Regions from separate parts of the Rhizobium sp. X9 genome, predicted to be linked through region 1. Evidence: riboswitches for the same ligand, from Rfam matches in the RefSeq annotation. Region 1 holds a riboswitch; the other holds the start of a gene.
The links. Region 1 has a riboswitch for glycine ahead of JZY08_RS21185 (LysR family transcriptional regulator). Riboswitches for the same ligand answer to the same signal wherever they lie in the genome.

Region 1 (12,054 bases):
CGAAAGAAGTCTTCCTCGAAGAACTGCGCAACAGCTTCTTCAAGCTCTACCGCGAATTGTTCGGCCGTACCGTCGCCGCACCGCTGGAAGTTATCACCTGGCGTCTGCGTGCCAGCGGCGAGAAGGATCAGGTCACCCGGCCGCATGAAACCGTCGTTGCCGAAGCGAAAAAAGGCAGCCGTCAGGTCTATTTCCAGGAGGCGAGCGGCTATGTCGAGACCTCGGTCTACGACCACTACAAGCTGCCGCTCGGCCACGAGGTCAAGGGACCTGCCATCGTCGAGCAGCGTGAATCGACGGCTGTCGTCGGGCCCAGCGGCACCTTCCACGTCGATGCCCACGGCAATCTCGTGATCAACATTCTCTAAGGGGCAGTCAGATGTCGAAACCCGCTATCGATTTCAACGATCCGATCAACCTCCAGGTCATGTGGAACCGCCTGATTTTCATCGCGGATCAGGCCGATAACGTGCTTGGCAAGACGGCGTTCTCGCCGATCGTGCGCGAGAACCATGATTACGTCACCGTACTTCTCGACAGTAAGGGCAGGGCGCTTGCGCAATGCACTTGGTCGATCCCGGTCTTCATCACCTCTCTGCCTGCGGCCGCCCAGAAATATTTCCTGCCGAAGTTTCCAGTTGAAAAGCTGGAAGAGGGCGATGTTCTCGCCACCAACGACCCCGAAATCGGAACCGGCCACCTGCCTGACGTAACGATGATCACGCCGATCTTCAAGAACGGCAAAGTAGTCGCCTATGCGGGGTCCATCGCCCACCTCCCCGATATTGGCGGTGCGCCGCTGCATTCGGAGGCCAGCGACATTTTCGCGGAAGGCATCCGTTTCCCCATCGTCAAGCTGCTCAAGGCCGGCGTTCCGAATGAGGATGTGTTCGACATCATCGCAGCCTCTGTCCGCCTTCCCACGGAAGTGCGCGGCGATCTGGAATCGATGATCGCCGCCAACAATGTCATGGGCCGCGAACTGGTGAAATTCCTCGACGAATACGGGCTGGACGATGTCGACGGACTTGCCGACGCCATCCACACCCGTTCCGAGGCGCAGACCCGCAAGGCCATCCGCGAATGGCCGAATGGCGCCTATTCCGCCGAGGTCTTGCTCGATGGCTACGATGTCGACGTCAAACTGAAAGCCTCTGTCATCGTCAGGGATGATTCCATCCATGTGGATTATACCGGCACGTCGGATCAGGTGCTGCACTCGATCAACTGCCGCACCAACTACCGTTACGCCCATTCGGTCTACGCATTGAAATGCCTGCTCGATGCGGAAACCCCCAATAATGAGGGCTGCATCGTTCCGATTACTGACGAAGCGCCGCTCGGCTGCATTCTCAATCCGCAGGAATGGACGGCGGGCAATTCGCGCAACCTGATCGGTCACGTTATCCCCTCGCTGATCTTCAAGGCGCTTGAAGGCATCGTGCCGGAAAAGGTGCTGGGCGATAGCGGCGGAGCGCCGATCTGGGCGGCCAATTGCGTCGGCCAGCGCAACGACGGAACGCAATATGCCTCCGTGCAGAATTTCCATGGCGGGCAGGGCGCGCGCGCCGAATTCGACGGGCTGGATACGCTGAGCTTCCCGTCCAACTGCAAGGTCACGGCCGTTGAAATGTTCGAGGTCGCCGTTCCGGTCCTGACGGAACGCAAGGAATTGATCGCCGATTCCGGCGGTGCCGGCAAACATCGCGGCGGCCTTGGCCAGCGTGTCGTTCTGCGCAATCTCGGCAAGAACCCGATGAACATCTACCTCGCATCGGAACGCGTGCGCCACCCCTGCTTCGGCGTAGTGGAAGGCCAGAGCGGCTCCGCGGGCAAGGTGATGAAGGAAGGAAAGTCGCATTTTCCGAAGGGCAAGCTGGTGCTTCGGACGGGTGAACGTCTTGAGGTCCAGACACCCGGCGGCGGCGGCTGGGGCCGTGCCGCCGAACGCTCGCGCGAATTGATCGAGCAGGATATTTCCGAAGGCCTGGTAACCTCGAAGGCGGCAAAGGAAATCTTCGGCTATTCTGGCGCTATTGCTGCCGCAGCCGAATAGGAGACGACATGGGACTGCTAAAGGGAAAGATTGCGCTGGTAACCGGCGCCGGCTCGGGCATCGGCCGCGAAACCGCAATCCTGCTTGCTAAGGAAGGAGCGACGGTCGTGCTAACCGGCCGCCGCCTCGATCCTCTGCGGGAAGTCGCGGAACTGATCGAAAAGAAGAAGGGCAAGGCCATCGCCCGCACGCTGGATATCGCCTCGCGCGAGGCGATCTTCGACACGGTCAAATCGATCCGGGAGGCCGTCGGTCCCATTGATATCCTCGTGAACAATGCCGGTTCCGCCAGCAAGGTGCTCAACGCCCGCTTCATCAGTGAGGAAGAGTGGAACGCCACCCTCAACGTCAATCTGACTGCGGTGTTCAACCTGACACAGGCCGTGTTGCCGGAGATGATCGAAAAGGGTGAGGGGACCATCATCACCGTCTCCTCGCTCGCCGCGCTTAATCCCAACCTGCTGGGCGGCGTGGCCTATGGCGCGGCGAAGGCGGGCGTGAAGAATTTCATGACCTTCCTGCACAATACCTATCGCAACCAGGGTATCCGGGCGACGACCATCCTGCCGGGTGAGACCGACACGCCGATCATGAACAACCGCGCGCGTCCGCCATTAAAGGAAGAACGCGCCGTGATGATGGACCCGCATGACGTGGCCCGCGCCATCGTGCTTTGCGCCAGCCTGAGTGACAGCGCGGTCATTCCGGAACTGCACATCTGCCCGACCCATATGCGCGACACCTCGAAAGACATAGAGATCGCGCGCTGGGTAGGGGCGCCGGACGACACGCCAGATATGCTGAAAAAGAAGTAAGGGAGAGACTTCCATGAATGGAGCAAAGTTGCGCGCCCGTCTTGCGACGGGTGAGGCTATCAGCATGTTCACGCCGCACCATACACATTCAGGTCTTTCCGGCCGGCTGGTGGAACTTGGCGCGGATGCGGTCTTCGTCGATTGCGAGCACGGCACCTGGAGCTTCGAGGATGTGCGGGCAACCGGGCAGGTGGTGCGCTCGGTGGGTGGTGCTGCCATCGTGCGCCCGCATTCGCACGAACGGCCGATCATCATCCGCTACCTCAATGCCGGCGCCGACGGGATCATGGTGCCCATGGTCAGCAATGCCGACGAGGCCCGGGCAATTGTCGATGCGGTGCGTTACGCCCTGCCGTCCGATTATGAGAAGCGGCTGGTCATCGCCATGATCGAGACCGTCGATGCAGTCGACGCTCTTGAGGAGATGCTGACAGTCGAGGGGATAGACGTGTTTTTCATCGGCCCCGGCGATCTGTCGCAGGACATGGGATATCCGCCCGCACCGCCATTCGGCGAACCGCGCCCGGACGTGGTGATCGACAAGGTCGCCGTCGCCGTCGAAAAAATTCGCGCAGCGGGAAAGATCGCCGGCACGCTTGCAACGCTGGAAGAAATCCCGCACTGGCGGGCGCGTGGAGTGCAGTTCTTTTACGTGCACTCCGATCCGTTTTTACGCCGCGGCCTTGCGGCGGTGAAAAATGCGCTCGCTCCTCAATGAGGGTCTTTCGTGTAAATGAATGTCGGTACACACCAGTTACAGCGTATTGCAAGGAGCCGGAGCATCAACCCGAGGGCCATTGCGACGAGCGAGGATATCGCGTGGGAAACCCCCAGGAGGGGCACGATCAAGTAGATCAGGCTCGTAAAGACCGAGACGGTTGCATAGAGTTCCGAACGAAACAAGAGCGGTACTTCGTTGCACAGGATATCCCGAAGTACGCCGCCCAGACATCCAGTCAGCACGCCTGCCGCCACCACGACAACCAGCGGCAGGTTGAGGTTTGACGCAATCTGGCAGCCGATGACGGTGAAGACGACCAGTCCTATCGCGTCAAGAAAAAGGAACATCTTGCGCAGGTGATACATATATCGGGCGATCGGGATCGTCGTCAGCGCAGATAATCCCGTCACGAGGAGATAGCTGGGATTTTCGACCCACGATAGCGGATAGTGGTTCAGAAAAACATCGCGCACGGTTCCACCGCCGAGGGCGGTAATGCATCCAAGCAGAAATACGCCGATCCAATCCATTTCGCGACGGCCGGCGGCGAGTGCGGCTGTCATGGCCTCTGCGACAATCGCAACGAAATAGAGAATATGGATAATGTCGCCCGTCGGGGGAAAGATCATCAAATAATCTGAAAATTCAGTATCTGCGAATGACATGGGTTCATCGCCTATTCAGTAGTTCATCAAAGGATATGCCTGCGGGTTCCCGAATGACGGTCGAACCCCGAGGAGTGGTGCGGCGCGCTCGATGATGTCGCGCACCATCGGCGCGGCATTGAAGGCCGCCAGGCGCCCGCCACGCTCACCGGAAAGCGGGGCGTCAATGATCGACAGCACCAAATAACGAGGGCGGTGCATGGGGAATGCCGCGAGGAATGTATTGAAGTTCAGGTTCTTCGCGTATTTGCCATTGATAACCTTTTCCGCTGTCCCGGTTTTCCCACCTACATCAAAACCGGCCACCTGGGCGTTTCGGCCCGAACCTTGGGTGCCGTTGTACCAGAACAGCTCGCGGACCTTTGCGCTGGTCGAGGCCTGCAGGACACGCCTGCCGGTGATTTGGTGACGCCTCCCACTGTCGGCGATGAAGGTCGGGTGCCGAAATATGCCACCGTTTACGAGGGCCGCCGCAGCCGCAGCCGTCTGTAACGGTGTCGTGGCCAGACCGTGACCGAACGAAATCGTTGCGGAATTGATCTTTTTCCAGTTCCTTGGCGCTGCGGGCGAGGCAATTTCCGGTAACTCCGTCTGCATCTTTGACAACAGGCCCAGTCTGAAGAGAAATTGCTGGTGACTTTCCAGGCCAACGAGATCAGCGACCTTTGCCGTGCCGATGTTTGATGAGTAGCGAAAGACTTCCCGGATTGTCAGCGGCCGTCCTCGGCCGTGAAAATCCCTGATGATGAAACCACCCATCTTCAGCGGGCGGGAGGCATCAACGACCGAGTTCAGATTGACGACGCCTGCATCAATCCCCATGGCAAGGGTGAACGCCTTGAAGGTCGAGCCCATTTCAACCGCTGAATTGCTCATGCGGTTGAACCATCCCTTTTCGTAATCCCTGTCGATCGTGCCATCGGCAAGGCGCCGCGAAGGTTCATTCGGGTCATAGTCGGGGACGGACGCCATCGCGAGAACCTCGCCTGTGTCGACATCGATTACGACGGCACCTGCCGCTTCCGCCCGATAGTTCCTCAAGGCATCGCTAACGACGTTATGCACGATGCTCTGAACGCGCAAATCGATGGACAGCCGGACCGGTTCAAGCTGGGTGGGGTCGGTAAGGCCAACTCCACGCAGGTCTGCCAGGCCTTGCCTGTCGAGATAGCGCTCAATGCCCGCCAGCCCCTGATTATCGATGTTGACATGCCCGACAATGTGAGATGCCACTGGCCCGCCAGGATAAAACCGCCGCTTTTCGGGTCTGAATCCGATGCCCGGGATTCCAAGGCGCATGATCTCAGCTTCCTGGCGGGGCGTAAGCTGTCTCCTGATCCACTGGAAACCGGAGTCAGACGTTAGTTTTCTGTGCAGGTCAGCCCAATCCAGGTCGGGAACAACAGAGGCGAGCTTTTCGATGGCCTCATTTGCATCAACAACGCGGCGAGGCTCTGCATAAAGCGAGATGAGATTGATATCCGTTGCGATAAGCTGGCCGTTGCGGTCCAGAATGTCGGGGCGGGAGGCGATTATATTGGGAGATCGTGGAATACTCGCCGTCGCGTCACTCTCGGAAAAATAGCCATATTGCAGAAGGCGAACTGCGATCGCGGCATAACCGATCGCAAATGCCACGATTAGCAGGCCCACCCGCTGACGATTTCGAGCGGATGTTTTTGCGCTGCGTTTTTTGGCAGGGAGAACAAGGTATCCGACGGTACCTCTCCTGTAACGAGCAATCAAAGACATGAAAATACTCCACGCTCAGGTATCGGGAATAGGGTGGGAATGCGGGCAGGTACAACCGGTCACTGCACGCGCGCAGGACAGACCCTGTCACGCGGCATTTTACACCGCGCCAAATCCCGGAAAATTCGGCAATGGCGCAGGCTTGATCTGCGCATAATCAGGAACACCACAAGGGCTTGAGGCTTTCACTGATGAAGTCCATGGCAACACGTATCCGCGGCGTGTCGCGCACGTCTTCGTGGATTACCAGCCAAACGTCGATCCTGACGCCGGGATCGAGTGGATCGAACCTCACAAGACCGTGTTCCGCGGCGAGGTAGGCGGGCAGCAGTGCCACCCCACAGCCGCCGGCGGCGGCCGCCGCCTGTATGCGCAGGTCGTTGCTGCACATGAACACCTCGTCGGCGGAAAGCCTGTCATCAAGCCAGCGATAGTGATCCGACTCCCGCATGGTATCATCGTAACTGATATAGAGAGGAGGGCCGTTTCTCGTCGGGTAGGCAGGGTCGGCATAGAGGAAATAGGGCAATTGTCCGAGGCGACGCGCAACCAGCGTGGCTTCGCTCGGCCGCTTGAGGCTGATGGCAATATCCGCTTCTCCCTTGGAGAGGGACATCGCTTCCATGGTACCGACAAGACGGAGCCTTACGTCAGGATGCTGAGATTGCAGCGCGGAGATTTGCGGCGCAATGAAGCTGTAGAGCAGCGATGGCGGCGCGGATACCACGATATCACCTTCGATACCGTTCTGGCCGGAACCGGCGCAACGGCTCAGAGCAAATGCCGATCTGCTCATGTCCTCGGCGAAGTTCGCGACGTCGCGTCCCATATCGGTCAGTACATATGATCTCGGCCTGCGATCAACGAGCTTCACGGAAAGCGAGGTTTCCAGCGATGTGATGCGCCGACTGACGGTCGTATGATCGACGCGTAGCGCCTTGGCGGTTGCCGTGATCGAACCGTGGTGAGCAAAGGCGGAGAAAAATCGCAAATCTTCCCAATCGACCATTTTAAATTTCCTGAATTAGGTAGTGTTCCTACAAGAACCGCGTAGCGGTATCATCGCGAGAAGGCGGATCGCGAGGTGCTTGCGCCACACCTGTCGAGCGCCATTGCCCGGTGAAACCGCGTAAAGCCGTTCAAATTTTGAAGGTGACTGGGGTGAAATGCCGCCGCTGACGCCTGCTGGCATGAGCGCCGGCGCGCGGGAATCCGCAACGCTTGACAAGGTCGTGTGCGGCAAATGGAATTGCCGCCATTGTCAATGAAAATGGTCTTGAAACTGCGTCAACGCAATTGACTGTCGATAGGGAAGGGTGACTTCCAGCCATAGGTGCTCCTTGCCCGCTTTCTTGGGCTTTTTGGCACCCCCTCTGTCATTGGCCTGAGAGATTCGCTCACCTTGTTTCGGCGAACTTACACCATCGGCGCGAGCATCAGCTCGCTTTTCAGAGTTTGTATGATCTTGCAGCGGTCCTTTTGCCTGAGAGTTTCCGGGGTGGTTGCTCCGTCGGCGCCGATGTCGGGAGATATCGGTCTCTCCCGCTGCTCGATATGTGTTGTCCCATGCTTCTGTCACGAGGTTTGAAGCACTGTGATCTGCCGTTTCCAAGAGCGAAAGGCCCTGGATCCGCTAAACCGAACGGCGCGAGATATGGTGCCGTTTATGGCATAAATTTGACCCGCAGCGTTATTCTTAATCATTGCGCGCTCAGAATAACGCTATCAGATGACCAAAAGGGGCGTCTTTCCTTTCACGCGATCATAAAGATCGATCGCATCCTGCATCAGCATCCTGACGCAACCCGAGGAAGAATTTTTACCTATGGTTCTCCAGCTCGGTGACCCGTGAATACGATAGAGCGTATCCTTGCCGTTCTGGAAAATGTACATGGCGCGCGCGCCGAGAGGATTCCGGGGGCCGGGGGCCATTCCGCCTGCTTCAACACCATATGGCTTGAGTTCAGGATTGCGGGCGATCATATCGTCCGGCGCCTTCCACCTTGGCCATTTCTGCTTCCATTGAACGACGGCGCGCCCTTTCCATGATCGGCCCTGAGTTCCAAGCCCGACGCCGTAACGTATGGCTCGGCCACGGGGAAGAACCCAGTAGAGGAACCTCTCATTTGTATCCACGACAATTGAATAGGCAGGCTCTGCGGTGATGTATTCGACCTCCTGTCGGAGGTATTGTGGGTCAATGGCGCGGTAATTGACTGCTGGAACGTCAAAGCCGCCATCCGCCAGCGCAGCATAAATTTCGTCGTAAGCGAAACCGGTACCCGCAGGCTTTGGCCTGTTGTCCTTCTCCGTTTTTGCGGCTGACGTCGTTTCATTCTTGTTTTCGGGCAGGGTAGCCGCGGCAACTTCGAGTTTCGTCTTGGGAACCTGCTCGCAACCTGTGGCCAGAAATGAGCTGATTGCCAAGGTGAGCAGCGATCTGCGAGACAAGTGAGAATTGATTTTCTGTTCCAAGGCTGTTCTGCTGTCGAATTCTAGGGGCTATGCCGGGATCGGGGCGGACAACCGGCAAAGCGCCACGGCCCGGATGTCTGCTGCGCGACAGAAACCATGAAATCTGCCCATTCGATACTGCGCAAATGCGCAGATTGGCCCTGCGCCATTCCCGGTAAGAACGGCTTCGGTGTGTACTCGGGTCTATCTTGCAAACACGACTTTTTGCCCTCTTCCGATAACTTCCGGGTCGGTCATAAAATCCGTCCGGTAACCGGTTTTGGGTCCCACTTCTGACGCCAATGGATCAAATCTGCCGCGCTTTTTACCAGCGTGTCATAGCGCAACGTCGCGGCCTTCATGACGTACATCTAGTCTAAAAACACGCGAGTTATCGCTCCATTTTCGAGCGAAATCGTTCTCGCCCGCCCGGAAAAACCAAGAACCGGCCAATACCTCCGTTGGAGCCCTTGATGCTCCAATAAGCTGTTTAGCCAAGCTGCCAAGCGCAGTAGCTTTGAGCACAAGCGGGTGCTTTGAGTACAGGACAGAAGTCCTCAATGGCGAAGTTAGCATTATCTTTGGCCAAATGTGTCGGTGACTCAGCGTTGGTCTTAACGCGATGCCCCCTTAAACTCCAAAGCTCGAGAAGACGAACCTCCTGGCCATGGAGATCCGCAACTTAATGAGCGCAGACTTTTCTTACGGACAGTGGGAGGCAAAGATGCATAGACACTCGGATATCTCGAATATAGGGGTCGTTGAGATTGTTAAGTCAGCGATCGCTGATGGAAGGGCAAGTTTCAACGTCCAATCAGTTCATTCGGTCGAACCATTTGATGCTGTGTTCTATCGCGAATGCTTAGCAACGTTGCAGGGAACAGACGGCTGCCATTATGGCGCGGGTATATTTATTCCGACGCTTGAGGAGTTGGGATACTGCTCGTTGATTGACGAGAACGTGGTCCGCCTCGCCCTTGACGAGCTGGAAATCGATCCCTGTGCGGTCCTCGGCTGCAATATATCGGCCGATAATCTGCGCAATCGCGAAACGTGGGACCTGATTGCCGGCCAGGTCCGGTCTCGTCCAACACTAGCGTCTCGATTAGTTCTCGAATTGACGGAGACGCGGCCACTACTCGATGTGACACGATCGGTAAGCATGCTGAACGAGATGCGGGAGTTGGGATGCCGGATTGCGCTGGATGACTTTGGCGCAGGCTACGCATCTCCGCAACTACTCCGCTTGGTTGATTTTGATATCGTCAAAATCGATCGGTCGTTCTTGCAGCCCGCAAGACGGTCTTGCTTGGACCTTGATGCTCTGGCGCATCTTATCAGCTTCGCGTCTTGCTACTCTCCTGTAGTTGTCATGGAAGGCGTCGAGACGATCGAAGACGCGCAATCAGCCGCATTGTGTGGTGCGACACACCTTCAAGGTTACGGAATCTCACTGCCGGTGCCAGTTAGTGCGAACAAAACTGGATTTAGGGGTAGTTACGCTACGCAAGCTGCAGATATCACGTGCCCAAATGTCGCCCCGGGCTCCGCCTCGAATGTTTACCGCGCACACCATGATGGCCGGCTTAAATCGTGGCCTCCGGGAGAGAGCCGCCAAGCTCCCCTTACTGTCACTGACTTTCCTTAAACTCGAGTCGAACTAGCCAACAAGAAAATCGCAGGTAACATTCATGATTCATGCCAGGAACATGAATACCGTACATGAGTCAATTCGTTCAACTGCGGCGGGCGCTGTAGTCTCCCCGGTCGGAAGTGTCGAACCAGAGACGGTCGGGGACATTTCCGCGTTCCGAGTGCGTCCAACATTTCGAGGTTCGACCGCGCTTTTTCGTGCCGACGCGGCAGGATTTTTGATTCAATATGCAGCTGCGTTTGTTTATCTTTTGGTAAGGAGCCCTACCGGCTGGTATCTGGCGGGCGCAATCGCATGAAACTAAGTGTTGATCAGGCTCACAGTAGCATGCGGTCGAATCGGAATAGCCTTGTAATAACAGTCGAAAATCTGCGTCACATTGCGTTGTGCTATGGCGATGGGATTGCTGCTCGAGTGCTCTACACTGCATGCCGCAGAATAGAATCCATTTTGCCAGACTCATTCGGTGCCCTAACGATCGAGCCGTCAGGATTGCGTATCCAGGGGTGGGGCTGGGACGGTGAGGTTGAACAGACAAGAGTGCTTCCGGCTCTGTTGCTTCTTTGCGAGCCGCCCATTGATATTGGACAAACGAGAATCAGCGTGGCGGTTAGCGTAAACAAAACTCAATGTTTTCCCGCCTTCGACCACAAATATTGGGTTCCCGCTTGTTTCGAACAGTATAGATCAGACATGGAGATTGCTGTGGTGCTCTACGATGCTTTGAGCAGTAACCGCGTCGACTTGGTGGAGTACCCGTTGAATGCGGTAGAGAGCAACGCCCGATGCCCGTACCACAGGATCCAGTTAAAGAACATCCGATGTGGTACAAGGGTGATAGCAACAGAGAATATTCCGAGTGTCTTGGAGCGATTGCGCCTAACGCGTGCCTACGACCGATACTTGGTCCATGCGACAATAGATCGTCTGAAAACTCGTCCAGATACGAAGCTCGGTTGTGAAGTGTCAGCCTTGTCTGCTGTTGATGATATCTGGTGGACTTCGGTTCGGGACGAGCTGACCCGAAATCCATCTATTGCAGGACGCTTGGTCATCGAGATCAGGGAAGCGAGCGATCCGGAAAGCCGGCTACAGATGACTGGCTTCATCCTTGCTATGCAAAAACTCGGCTGCGGCGTGAGTTTCTCGGGCTACGGTAGTGGAACGGCGTGCCAAAGATGACAATGGCGTTTGCGGTTATCTAAACTGTCGACCGGTGGTCTCACCTCTGTTGATCCTAGGCCTCGTATCTTCCTGCACCCGTAAACCGGGCGCAGATTTCTCGCTGCCCGTCACTACGACAGCGAGTGGTGCGGTCACCGTGACCGCTTTTGTGGCAAGCACGGCCGTGCGGCTCTTCCGAATTCCTTGCGCTCGCAATGATAAGTAAGTGCTTCAAAAAGCTTTGCGCGGTCAGATTAAATGCGCGTGCGTTTTGCGTGGAATGAAGTGCCTGCTCCGCTGCCTTCGGCGACCACATTCTCTACCATTCCTCGGGCTGCTCACATCACGACCGAATAAGAAGGTGTCGATCCAACGGGAATCTGGGCTCGGCTGACGTGCGGCGTGCGGTCTGCCCCTGGCAAATAGAAGGGGGAGTGCCTGTGAAAGACTTTTCTGCATTCAAGACAATCTCCCTCATGGTCGGCACGACACCTCGACGACCGCTCCGTAGGAGACTGGCGGCTGTCGGCCAAAGCGTCAGTCGCCTTATAGGCCGATATCCAGTCGATCCCGGGGCGAGCAACCAACTTGTCACCCTCCCCGGGAACACATTCCTTTATCCTACTGCGCACCTTTTCGATATCGGCCAATCGTTGGGAAAAAAGGCAGAAACGTCATCGCGTCACCATTGGCCCCTCAACACTTTTCATGTCGGTCTTTACAAGCAGGAAATACGCTAGTGCTGAGAGGATGGAGATTACTGCAGCGGCAAC
Region 2 (12,054 bases), on a different replicon from region 1:
CGAGCATGCGGGCTATGGCGATATCGAGCGTCAGGCCGATGATCGCCTTGGTCTGCGAGATATCCGGACGCGGCTTTCCGAAATCGGCAAAGGTATCGGACATGACGGCATGGATGAGGCCGGCGCTGTCAACCAGCGTGCCGTCGCAATCGAAAAGAACGAGTTTCATCGACTTTTAGTCTTCCCTGTCGCCATCGGCCACGTCTAGACCGAGCAAGTTCCAAGTCTGTACCATATGCGGCGGCAAAGGCGCGCTGACGCGAAGCCGGCCGCCATTCGGATGCGGAATGTCGATATGGCGCGCATGCAGATGCAGGCGCTTCTGGATGCCGCCCGGAAAGTCCCAGTTCGGATCGTCGATATAATATTTCGGATCGCCGATGATCGGGTGTCCCATATGCAGGGCGTGGACGCGCAGCTGGTGGGTACGGCCGGTATAGGGCTCCATCTCGAGCCAGGCGAGGTTTTGCGCGGCGGTATCGATGACACGGTAATAGGAAATGGCGTGATCCGCCCCCTCCTCGCCGTGCTTGGCGATGCGCATGCGGTCGCCGTCCGCCGTCTGTTCCTTGACCAGCCAGGTGGAAATCTTGTCCTGATGCTTGCGAGGAACGCCCTTGACCAGTGCCCAATAGGTCTTCTTGGTATCCCGCTCGCGGAAGGCGGCCGTCAGCTTCTGCGCAGCGCCCCGGGTGCGGGCGACCACCAGCACGCCGGAGGTGTCGCGGTCGAGGCGGTGCACCAGACGCGGCTTTTCACCCTTCGGGCTGGTCCAGGCCTCCAGAAGTCCGTCGATGTGGCGGTTGACGCCGGAGCCGCCCTGAACGGCAATGCCGGCCGGCTTGTTGAAAACGAATACCTTGTCGTCCTCATGCAGGAGCATGCGCGCCAGAAGCTCCGCGTCTTCGGAATGCTTGAGGTCCCTCGAGCCGATCGGTCCGCTTTTGACCCTGAGGTCGGAATCGACCGGCGGCACGCGCACCATCTGTCCCGGCTGCACTCTCGCATCCGTCTTTACCCGGCCGCCATCCACGCGCACCTGTCCGGAGCGCAACAGCTTCTGCAATTGCCCGAAACCCAACCCCGGATAGTGAATCTTGAACCAGCGATCGAGGCGCATACCGGCCTCGTCGGCCTCGACCTTGATATGCTCGATACCTGCCATGAAATTTCCAGTCTCTCTGTCCTGATCGCACGCCCATATCTGTGGCGCGCCGTTTGGATCAAGCCTTTAGAACAAACTGCGGCCCAAGGCCAGCCCGGCGAAAACCGCGGCTATGGAAACCACAAGACTTGTAATGACGTAAACGGCCGAAAGACCGAGCGCGCCGCGTTCAAAAAGCGCAACCGCATCGAGCGAGAAGGACGAAAAGGTTGTGAACCCGCCGAGCACGCCGGTGACGAGGAACAGCCGCATTTCCATCGACGCATTGAGACGCCTTGCCACAAGCTCGACCAAAAGACCGATCAGGAACGACCCGGCCACATTGACCGCCAGCGTTCCCCAGGGAAAGTTCGGCCCCGCCAGCCGCACACTCCAGACACCGACCAGATAACGGAATACGGAACCGATTGCGCCGCCTGCGGCGACGAGAACGATATTCACCATGAGGGATTGTCTCCGGAGGAAATTGCCGGACCGGGCTGTCCGATGCATTTCTAGACCATAGAAACGGCACGCGAAACCCCTTTGTCTGGCACTTTCGTCCATTAAAATACGATTAAATTACAGCTGCGCGATTTAGCCTTCCAACAAGGCGCAGATGCTAATCTCCGTTCTTTAAGAGGTCGGCGAAGATGGCCGGAGGTTGGATGACACAGGTTCTTTCCGTTTCAGCAAATACGGCTGCCTATGCGCTTGAGGCCGTGAAGCCTTCGCAGCGCGTGCCGCGCAGAACTGAGGTTGAAGAGGCCATTCACGAACTGGCGCGCAAGGCGGAACATGGAGACGACTTCCAGCTCAGATCCCTGATGACGGCGATCAAGCCGCCCGCCCTGACGCTTTATTTCCTGACAGTCGCCAGCCAGCGTCACGAACGACAGGCGACACTCGATCAGGCCGTGGAAGCCTATGAGGAAAATAACGCGAAAACCTATTCTGAAAATATCAATACAAATCAAATCGATATATGAATATTCTAATCTTATCTCTTATATCCGGAACATCTAATGTTCCGCTTTTGCATTCAGGCTGATGTCAGGCTGTTTTTCTAAATATTTCTCACCGAATGCCGGAAAAATCACGGAGGCGATGGCCATCACGCCTTTTCCGTCACGGCGCTGAAAGCAAGGACATAATCTAAAAAACTTGCGGCTACCGGACTTGTCACGCGTTCCGGTAGCCGTTTTTTAGTTCTCAATTATGCTGGTGAGCATCGCCCTTGGCCGAGCCGGCGGAAAGCACGATCTCGACCTTACCGGCCTTTTCAAAGATCAGTGTTACCGGCACCTTGTCGCCTTCGGCAAAAGGCTTCTTCACGTTGAAGAACATCATGTGCAGGCCGCCCGGCTTCAACTCCACGGTCTGGCCGGCGGGAATGACGACGCCGTCATCCAGCTTGCGCATCTTCATGACGTCGTTGACCATGGCCATTTCGTGAATTTCGGCACGGCCGGCGGCTGAGGATTCGACGCCAATCAGCTTGTCGTCACTGTCACCGGTATTCTTGATCGTCACGTAACCGCCGCCAACGGGCTGACCCGGCAGCATCGCCTTTGTCGTGCCGGCGGAGAGTTCGAGGCTGCCGGCCTTTGCGACATCCATATTCATGTCCATGTCCATAGCCATGGCAGAGTGATCATGTCCGCCCGCATGGGCCTTTTCGGTAACACGGATGGTCGGAGCCGGGCTTTTCAGTGAATGAGGATCGACACCAGCGGCCGCCACCTCATCCCACGAAACCTTGCCCTTGTCGCCGCAAAGCTGCGTCACCTTGAAGGGCAGGTCCTGCCCCGCCTCTATGCCGGAAATTTTTCCCTGCACGGCAAAGGTGTCGTAGAACTCGTCCGGCAGGTTGCCGCCTTTCCAGCGGATTTCGACCGGCCCGCTTTTGATCTCCTTGCCGTGGTTCTTGTAGGCCTTCTGATAGTCGCCCTTGATGATCTCCAGCTCCCAGCCGGCCTTTGGCTGTGGCTTGGCGGAAATGAAGCCTTCCGGCAGCTTGATCTGCACTTCGGTGGTGGCAAGTCCGCCATCGCAACCATGCGGTACCTGAAGTGCGGCAACGATGGTGCTGTCCTGTTCGGCCGAACCGTCAACGAAGGTCGCGTGAGCGAAAGCTTGTGCCGTCGAGACGGAGGCCATGAACAGGGTGCAGGTGATGATCTTGGTGGTTTTCATGTGTCTTGTCCTTGCGACTGATGCCAATAAAGCAGTGCAGCCATTGCTTGCCGCCAGCCGGCGGCGATGATCCTGTGAAGCGAAGAGATCAGGCGGACAGGGATGGCGGGCCGCGTGCAGCCGGTTTGCGGATCGTCAGGACCGAGCGGAAAGTCCACTCTGCGGATAAGCGATTTTCGAGCCAGGCGAATTCTGTTCTGAGCCAGCCCGCCGCATCGGGGACCGGCACAAGAATGGATGAGGCCAGCAGGCACGCCTCACAAAACAGGATTGCGTCGCTGGAATGGGCGGGGCCATCCTTGGCATGCGAGGCATTCACCCCACCGCTGTGGCCCAGACAAATCTCGGCAAAGGTTCCGTCCGGCAGCCGGTAGCTCTCATCGAGCACGACTTCCGGGGCGGCGGCAAGTGCAGGCTTATGCGCGAAACCGAGCGACAACATCAGGGCTGCACAGAAAATGCGAAGCATTTTCTCCACCCCTGCCAGCCGTCGTTTTCGATTTACGTCCATATTCTCGCGATACCCCTCTTTCTCGCCGATTTCAAAGGGGAATTTTGCCGCAGCCCCAACCTCTCGAAGGGAACCATCGTTGGAGCGCAACATTTCCCTCGCGACAAGACCGTTCCGGAAGGAGGATCCGACATGCCAGCCAAGTCGAAAGCGCAACAGAAAGCAGCAGGTGCGGCACTGGCCGCAAAACGCGGCGAAGTCAAAAAATCCAGTTTACAAGGTGCTTCAAAAAGCATGGAGAAGTCCATGACAGAAAAGGAACTTGATGAACTGGCATCGACAAAACGAAAGGGCCTGCCGGAGAAAAAATCAGACTGATGGCACACCGCTTCCAAACTATCGACTGCGTCTTTCGGTGGCGATGGCGCAGATGGAGCAAGAATCTGTTCAGATGCGTCATTTGGTCCTTGCCAACAGCGGGGCTTCGCAGATAATGAGCGTCGCATCACCATTGGGAGAAGCCGCTTCAATGCGGTGCCGAAGGAGCAACCGCCCCGGAAACTCTCAGGCAAAAGGACCAGCGGTGATGACGGAACTCTGGAGAGAAGCCACCTTTCATAAGGACGGCTCGCCGAAGGGATAACAATCTCAGGCGACAAGGACAGAGGGGGCTCTTGAACCCGGCGTGTTTTTCACGCCATGACCTGAGCCCGCGCGATTTTTCGCGCAACCCTGGAGGCGTCCTTGGACGATACCGCCGAGCTTGACATCACGCCGTTGCATTCCCTGCATCTTTCGCTTGGCGCCCGCATGGTGCCATTCGCCGGTTACGACATGCCGGTGCAATATCCGGCGGGCGTTCTGAAGGAGCATCTTCAGACCCGCACCTCCGCCGGCCTGTTCGACGTATCCCACATGGGCCAGGTGATCGTGAAGGCGAAGTCCGGCAACAATGCCGACGCAGCGCTTGCACTGGAAAAGCTGGTGCCAGTCGATATTCTCGGTCTCAAGGAAGGCCGCCAGCGCTACGGTTTCTTCACCGATGAGAACGGCTGCATCCTGGACGACCTGATGATCACCAATCGCGGCGATCATCTTTTTGTCGTCGTCAACGCGGCCTGCAAGGACGCCGATGTCGCCCATATGAAGGCGCATCTTTCCGACGACTGTGAAATTACCCTGCTCGATGATCGGGCGCTGATCGCGCTTCAGGGACCGCGCGCTGAAGCGGTTCTGGCCGAACTGTGGGCAGGCATCTCCGAAATGAAGTTCATGGATGTGCTGGAAATTCCGCTGCATGACGTGCCCTGCATCGTCTCCCGTTCCGGTTATTCCGGCGAGGACGGTTTTGAGATTTCCGTGCCCGCCGCAAAGGCGGAAGAGATTGCCAAGGCCCTGCTCGAACATCCCGATTGCGAGCCGATAGGTCTTGGCGCGCGTGACAGCCTGCGTCTGGAAGCCGGCCTTTGTCTTTATGGCAATGATATCGACACCACGACCTCCCCCATCGAAGCTTCGCTCGAATGGGCGATCCAGAAGGCTCGCCGCGCTGGCGGCGACCGCGAGGGCGGTTTTCCCGGCGCAGAGCGCATTCTCGGCGAACTGAAAGACGGCACGTCGCGCCGTCGCGTCGGCCTGAAGCCCGAGGGCAAGGCGCCGGTGCGCGGCCATTCGAAGCTGTTTGCGGATGCCGAAGGCAAGACGGAGATCGGTGAAGTGACCTCGGGCGGCTTCGGCCCGTCGGTCGAAGGCCCCGTCGCCATGGGTTACGTGCCAACGGCCTACACGGCTCCCGGCACGGCGATCTTTGCGGAAGTGCGCGGCAAATATCTGCCCGTCACCGTCGCTGCCCTGCCGTTCATCAAGCCCACCTACAAACGATAATCTTCATCCCATCTCCGGAGAAAATACGATGCTGAAATTTACCGCAGAACACGAATGGCTGAAGTTCGAAGGCGATATCGCCACCGTTGGCATCACCAGCCACGCCGCTGAACAGCTTGGCGATCTCGTTTTTGTCGAATTGCCGGAAGTGGGCGCCACCTTCTCCAAGGATGGCGACGCGGCGACCGTTGAATCCGTCAAGGCGGCTTCCGATGTCTATTGTCCGCTGGATGGCGAAGTGGTGGAAATCAATCAGGCCATCGTCGACGATCCCTCGCTGGTCAATTCCGATCCGCAGGGTGCCGGCTGGTTCTTCAAGCTGAAGCTCTCCAACGCCGCAGATGCCGAGACGCTGCTCGACGAGGCAGCCTACAAGGAGCTGATCGCGTAATGACGACGCCCACAGAATTCCATTTCACCGACTATCAGCCCTATGATTTTGCCAACCGGCGTCACATCGGGCCGTCGCTGTCGGAAATGACGGAGATGCTGAAGGTCATCGGCTACAAGAGCCTCGATGCCCTGATCGACGCCACCGTTCCCTCCTCCATCCGCCAGAAGGTACCGCTGACCTGGGGTGCTGCGCTGACCGAACGCGAGGCGCTCGACCGCCTGCGCGAAACGGCCAACAAGAACCAGGTGCTGACCTCGCTGATCGGCCAGGGCTATTACGGCACGATCACGCCGCCGGTCATCCAGCGCAACATTCTGGAAAATCCGGCCTGGTACACGGCCTATACGCCCTACCAGCCGGAAATCAGCCAGGGCCGTCTTGAGGCGCTGCTGAACTACCAGACCATGGTCTGCGATCTGACCGGCCTCGATGTCGCCAACGCATCGCTGCTCGATGAGGCGACGGCGGCTGCCGAAGCCATGGCCATGTGCCAGCGCGTCGCCAAGTCCAAGGCGACTGCCTTCTTCGTGGATGCCAATTGCCATCCGCAGACCATCGCGCTGATCGAGACCCGCGCGGCCCCGCTTGGTTGGAAGGTGATCGTCGGCAACCCGTTCACCGATCTCGACCCGGTCGACGTGTTCGGCGCGATCTTCCAGTATCCGGGCACCCACGGCCATGTCAGCGATTTCTCCGGTCTGATTTCCCGCCTGCACCAGACCGGCGCGATTGCCGCCGTCGCCGCCGATCTTCTGGCGCTGACGCTGTTGAAGTCACCCGGCGAGATGGGCGCGGATATCGCCATCGGCACCTCGCAGCGTTTCGGCGTTCCGGTCGGTTACGGTGGCCCACATGCTGCCTATATGTCAGTGAAGGATGCGCATAAGCGCTCCATGCCCGGCCGTCTGGTCGGCGTTTCGGTCGATGCGCGTGGCAACCGCGCCTATCGCCTGTCGCTGCAGACACGCGAGCAGCATATCCGCCGCGAAAAGGCCACCTCCAACATCTGCACGGCGCAGGTGCTGCTGGCCGTTATGGCCTCGATGTATGGCGTCTTCCACGGCCCGCAGGGCATCAAGGCGATCGCCCAGCAGACCCACCAGAAGGCCGTGCTGATGGCCAAGGGGCTGGAAAAGCTCGGCTACACCATCGAGCCGGAGACCTTCTTCGATACGATCACCGTCGAAGTCGGTCACATGCAGGGCGTCATCCTGCGCTCGGCTGTTGCCGAAGGCGTGAACCTGCGCAAGGTGGGCGCGACCAAGATCGGCATGAGCCTTGACGAGCGCACGCGCCCGGCAACGCTGGAAGCCGTGTGGCGCGCATTTGGCGGCAATTTCTCGATCTCGGATTTCGAGCCGGAATATCGCCTTCCGAAAGAGCTGCTGCGCACCAGCCAGTACATGACGCATCCGATCTTCCACATGAACCGTGCCGAAAGCGAGATGACCCGTTACATCCGCCGCCTTTCGGACCGTGATCTCGCGCTCGACCGCTCGATGATCCCGCTCGGTTCCTGCACCATGAAGCTGAACGCAACTGCGGAGATGCTGCCGATCACCTGGCCGGAATTCTCCGACATCCATCCCTTCGTGCCGGCCGATCAGGCGCTCGGCTACAAGGAGATGATCGACGATCTCTCCGAAAAGCTGTGCTCGGTCACCGGTTACGACGCCTTCTCCATGCAGCCAAATTCCGGCGCGCAGGGGGAATATGCCGGGCTTCTGACCATCCGCAACTACCACCTCGCCAATGGCGGCACCCATCGCGACGTCTGCCTCATTCCGACGTCGGCGCATGGCACCAACCCTGCCTCCGCACAGATGGTCGGCATGAAAGTCGTGCCGGTGAAGGTGCGTGACAATGGCGACATCGATATCGATGATTTCCGTGCAAAAGCAGAGCAGTATGCGGAAAACCTCTCGTGCTGCATGATCACCTATCCGTCCACCCACGGCGTGTTCGAGGAGACGGTTCGCGAGATCTGCGAGATCACCCACAAGCATGGTGGACAGGTCTATCTCGACGGCGCCAACATGAACGCCATGGTCGGTCTCGCCCGTCCCGGCGATATCGGTTCTGATGTTTCGCATCTCAACCTGCACAAGACTTTCTGCATTCCGCATGGCGGCGGTGGTCCGGGCATGGGGCCGATCGGCGTCAAGGCGCATCTTGCTCCCTATCTTCCCGGCCATCCTTCGACGGACGGTCGCGAGGGTGCGGTTTCGGCTGCCCCCTTCGGCTCGCCCTCGATCCTGCCGATCTCCTGGAGCTATTGCCTGATGATGGGCGGCGAAGGGCTGACGCAGGCGACCAAGGTTGCGATCCTCAACGCCAACTACATTGCTGAGCGGCTGAAGGGCGCTTACGACGTGCTCTACAAGTCCGAAACGGGACGTGTGGCGCATGAGTGCATCATCGACACCCGGCCCTTGGCGGATAGCTGCGGTGTGACGGTGGACGATGTTGCAAAGCGCCTCATCGACTGCGGTTTCCACGCGCCGACCATGAGCTGGCCGGTTGCCGGCACGCTGATGATCGAGCCGACGGAATCCGAGACCAAGGCGGAAATCGACCGTTTCTGCGATGCCATGCTGGCGATCCGTGAGGAAGCCCGCGACATCGAGGAAGGCCGTGCGGACAAGACCAACAATCCGCTGAAAAACGCCCCGCATACGGTGGAAGACCTCGTCGGCGAGTGGGATCGCCCCTATAGCCGCGAAAAGGGCTGCTTCCCGCCCGGCGCCTTCCGCATCGACAAATACTGGTCGCCGGTCAACCGCATCGACAATGTCTATGGCGACCGCAACCTCATCTGCACCTGCCCGCCGATGGAGGCTTACGCCGAAGCGGCTGAATAAGGCATTCGGTGAAAACGAACACGAAGGCCCGGAGCGATCCGGGCCTGGAGTAATGGGCGAATATCTCCAGACGCTCACCGTCATCCTCGGGTCAAGCCCGAGGATGACGGTCGAGAGGCTCAGCAGCCTGCGTAAAGAACGATCCATTCTTTCATATTTCACCTGCAAGATTTCCGGCTTCCAGGAAAGGGTGAGACGATTGATCGCTCCTCGTTCCATGCTAAACCGGTTCGTGAAATCCTTGGCCATGGAGAGGAAATGCGTCTGATCTGCCTGAACGGCTGGGGTGGCAAACTCCACGACGAGCTTGTTTCTTATCTCACTGCATCCGCCCCCGATATTCTGTGCCTGCAGGAAGTCATTCATACTCCGGCGGCCACGCAGGAGTGGCTGACCTATCGCGATCACGGCATTGACCTGCCGCAGCGGGCGAATTTTCTGCGTGACGTCGCCGAAGCCTTGCCTGATCATCTGGCAATCTTCTGCCCAGCGGCGCAGGGCGATCTCTTTCATGGTGAGATCAATTATCCCTCCCAATGGGGGCTGGCGACCTTCGTGCGCAAATCCATTGCCATTGTCGCGCAGGCCCAGGGTTTCGTGCATGGCGCTTTCTCCGCCGACGGATACGGCGATCACCCAAGGTCGCGCACCGGCCATGCCATCCGTGTCTTTGATTTCGCGGCCGGCCAGCCAGCCGTCATCGCCCATATGCACGGGCTGCGTGACCTCGATGGCAAACATGACAGCCCTGCCCGTCTGGCGCAGGCAAAGCGCCTCGTTCAGCTTGTCAAAAACATTATGGAAGAAGGCGACAGGATCATCGTCTGCGGCGATTTTAATGTTCTGCCTGACAGCGAGACATTCGCGGTGCTGAAAGAGCTGGATCTTGTCGAACTCGTCACGACACGCGGCTTCACCGACACGCGGACATCGCATTACGCCAAACAGAACCGTTATGCGGATTACATGCTGGTCAACCCGGCCGTGAAGGTCGATCACTTCAATGTCGTGAGACAGCCGGAAGTCTCGGATCATTGCCCTCTGCTGCTCGAATTCAGCTAAGCATTTGCATTGCCGACAGCCTAGTTTGAGCGTTTTCGCTTTTCTTCGGATCACGAAAAACACTCTAACTTTTTATTTTGTCGCATTTCCGGACGGAAAACCGGTGGCCACTTTTCCTGGAAATGCTCCATGCACGGGTAAAGAAGCGGGATTGAAATTCATGCGAAGGCAAAGATATAAGGGCTTTCGCCGTAAAGCTTTGTTCATCCGCGGCCCTTAAATCCGGCTATGCTTTCTACCGTCGTCACATCGCTGAGCATCGTTGTCGTGAGCCTGCTTTTTGGCGTGGCGCTGCTGGTCGCTTGGCGGCATTTCGGGCTGAAGCAACACGCCATGATCTGGGCCCTGTCCTTCATGTCGTCAGCCATCGGCCACGGGCTGCGCATTGTTGGCGGATTGTTTCCCGATCATCAATCGCTGACGGCCATGCTCGCCTGCCATGCCTCGATCGGCAGTTTCGCACTGCTGGCTTGGGGTTTCCGTCTGCGGGCAAAACGCAACAGCAACAGTGTTGCGATCGTATGGATCATTTCCACCCTGTTCATTCTTGTGGTCTGGGCTTTCCAGCTCGTGGAATGGCGCATGGCCTCGCGAATGATGACGGCCATTGCCGATGCGGCATTGGTCGGCATCATCGTGCATACGTTGAGGCGGGCGACCGGCGTCGGACGAACCGTCCGCTGGGCCATGACCGTCTTTGGCATTTATATCACGAGCGTTGCAGTCGCCGCCTGGCTTGCGCGATCCGGCGGTGAGATTTCCGACGCGGCCTTCATCATCGTCCTGTCGATCGGTACGCCGACCGGCATGATCGCAAGCGGCATCCTGACGCTTCTGATCGTCTCCGCCGATCTTGCCGGCGAACTGCAGCGGCAGGCGCGATATGATTTCCTGACCGGCCTCTTCAACCGTCGCGGTTTCGAGGAGGGCGTCATGGCAAGGACGGCCCGGCCCCGCGGCGAAAGAGGAATCGTGGTCGTGACCGACCTCGACCGCTTCAAGGCGATCAACGACCGCTTCGGCCATGCGACGGGTGACGAGGTGATCCGTCGTTTTGCCGATCATATTCGCGGTTTCGTCGGTGCCGACGACATGGCGGGACGAATGGGCGGAGAGGAATTTGCGCTGTTCATGGCCCGCCCGGATATTGCGGAGGCAACGGCGCTGGTTGAAAACATCCGCCAGGGCGTGCCTGCGCTGTTTTTGGATTTTCCAGCGGATGTTCCCGTGACCGCCAGTTTCGGGCTGACCTCGATACGTCCGGGCGAAGACTTTTCATCAGCCTATGCCCGTGCCGATGCGGCACTTTACCGTTCCAAGAATAGCGGGCGCAATAAAACCGTGGCGGATATTGCCAACGTCTCCTGAGACAGTACCATTCCGGGACCGGTTAAGGGACGCCGATTAGCGCACAAGCCGGATATCGCTTGTCACCACCGTCTTGCCGGTCCTGCCGTCCTTGTCGGTGGTGCGCAGCCGCAGGCCATTGTCACCGACCTTTTCGATGGTCATGGCCGCGACGCGGTCGCCATTGATTTCGCGGTTCCAGCGGACGGTGAGATTGATCGCATTTCCCTCGCGGTTGCCGGCCAGCGCCGAAGGACGGCCGGAGGGGCCGGTATAGGTGCCGCTGTAACGCCCGCCGGTTGCGGCAAGATCAGCAGCGATAGCGCGTCTTACAACCACGAGACCACGACAGGTGCCCGACATGCGCAGCGCCGTCGCCTTTGCGTCGGAACTCAATGTGCAATTGACATTGATCGGCGGCATGCCGATGCGGGTGATCACCGTTCCCTTGCCAGTCCATTTGCCTTCCAGCGACGACAGGAAGGAGCTTTCGTCGGCGGCTGCAGGCATCGCGGCGAAAAATCCCGCCGTTACGGCGATGATTGAGGTGCGGATTGTTCCAGTTTTTTTCATTGGGCGACTTCGTCGGTTCGGTTTCGTTTGAAAGCTAACGCGCGATCGCCGCAGGATGTTCCAGCCCGTTGAATTGCCGCCCCAACACCGCAACCGACCCCTGAAACAAAAAGGAGGCCTTGCGGCCTCCTGTCTTATTCGT

Region 2: it holds a riboswitch for glycine, as region 1 does, so the genes downstream of both, gcvT (glycine cleavage system aminomethyltransferase GcvT) here and JZY08_RS21185 (LysR family transcriptional regulator) in region 1, are expected to answer to the same signal.

What each region holds. Positions count from the first base shown of each region.
Region 1 is NZ_CP071312.1:1,363,526-1,375,579, forward strand. Features, by position in the region: gene JZY08_RS21155 (hydantoinase/oxoprolinase family protein) at 1-368, shown strand, start outside; gene JZY08_RS21160 (hydantoinase B/oxoprolinase family protein) at 380-2,056, shown strand; gene JZY08_RS21165 (SDR family oxidoreductase) at 2,065-2,871, shown strand; gene JZY08_RS21170 (HpcH/HpaI aldolase/citrate lyase family protein) at 2,885-3,589, shown strand; gene JZY08_RS21175 (trimeric intracellular cation channel family protein) at 3,583-4,257, opposite strand; gene JZY08_RS21180 (penicillin-binding protein 2) at 4,273-6,009, opposite strand; gene JZY08_RS21185 (LysR family transcriptional regulator) at 6,167-7,018, opposite strand; glycine riboswitch at 7,471-7,564, opposite strand; gene JZY08_RS21190 (L,D-transpeptidase) at 7,735-8,484, opposite strand; gene JZY08_RS21195 (EAL domain-containing protein) at 9,131-10,111, shown strand; gene JZY08_RS21200 (EAL domain-containing protein) at 10,532-11,299, shown strand; gene JZY08_RS21205 (MFS transporter) at 11,956-12,054, opposite strand, start outside.
Region 2 is NZ_CP071311.1:1,192,149-1,204,202, reverse strand. Features, by position in the region: gene JZY08_RS05845 (HAD family hydrolase) at 1-169, opposite strand, end outside; gene JZY08_RS05840 (RluA family pseudouridine synthase) at 176-1,165, opposite strand; gene crcB (fluoride efflux transporter CrcB) at 1,232-1,609, opposite strand; gene JZY08_RS05830 (hypothetical protein) at 1,813-2,133, shown strand; gene JZY08_RS05825 (copper chaperone PCu(A)C) at 2,357-3,340, opposite strand; gene JZY08_RS05820 (hypothetical protein) at 3,429-3,809, opposite strand; gene JZY08_RS05815 (DUF3008 family protein) at 3,984-4,169, shown strand; glycine riboswitch at 4,294-4,381, shown strand; gene gcvT (glycine cleavage system aminomethyltransferase GcvT) at 4,536-5,675, shown strand; gene gcvH (glycine cleavage system protein GcvH) at 5,704-6,066, shown strand; gene gcvP (aminomethyl-transferring glycine dehydrogenase) at 6,066-8,930, shown strand; gene JZY08_RS05795 (endonuclease/exonuclease/phosphatase family protein) at 9,189-9,992, shown strand; gene JZY08_RS05790 (diguanylate cyclase) at 10,260-11,360, shown strand; gene JZY08_RS05785 (hypothetical protein) at 11,397-11,894, opposite strand.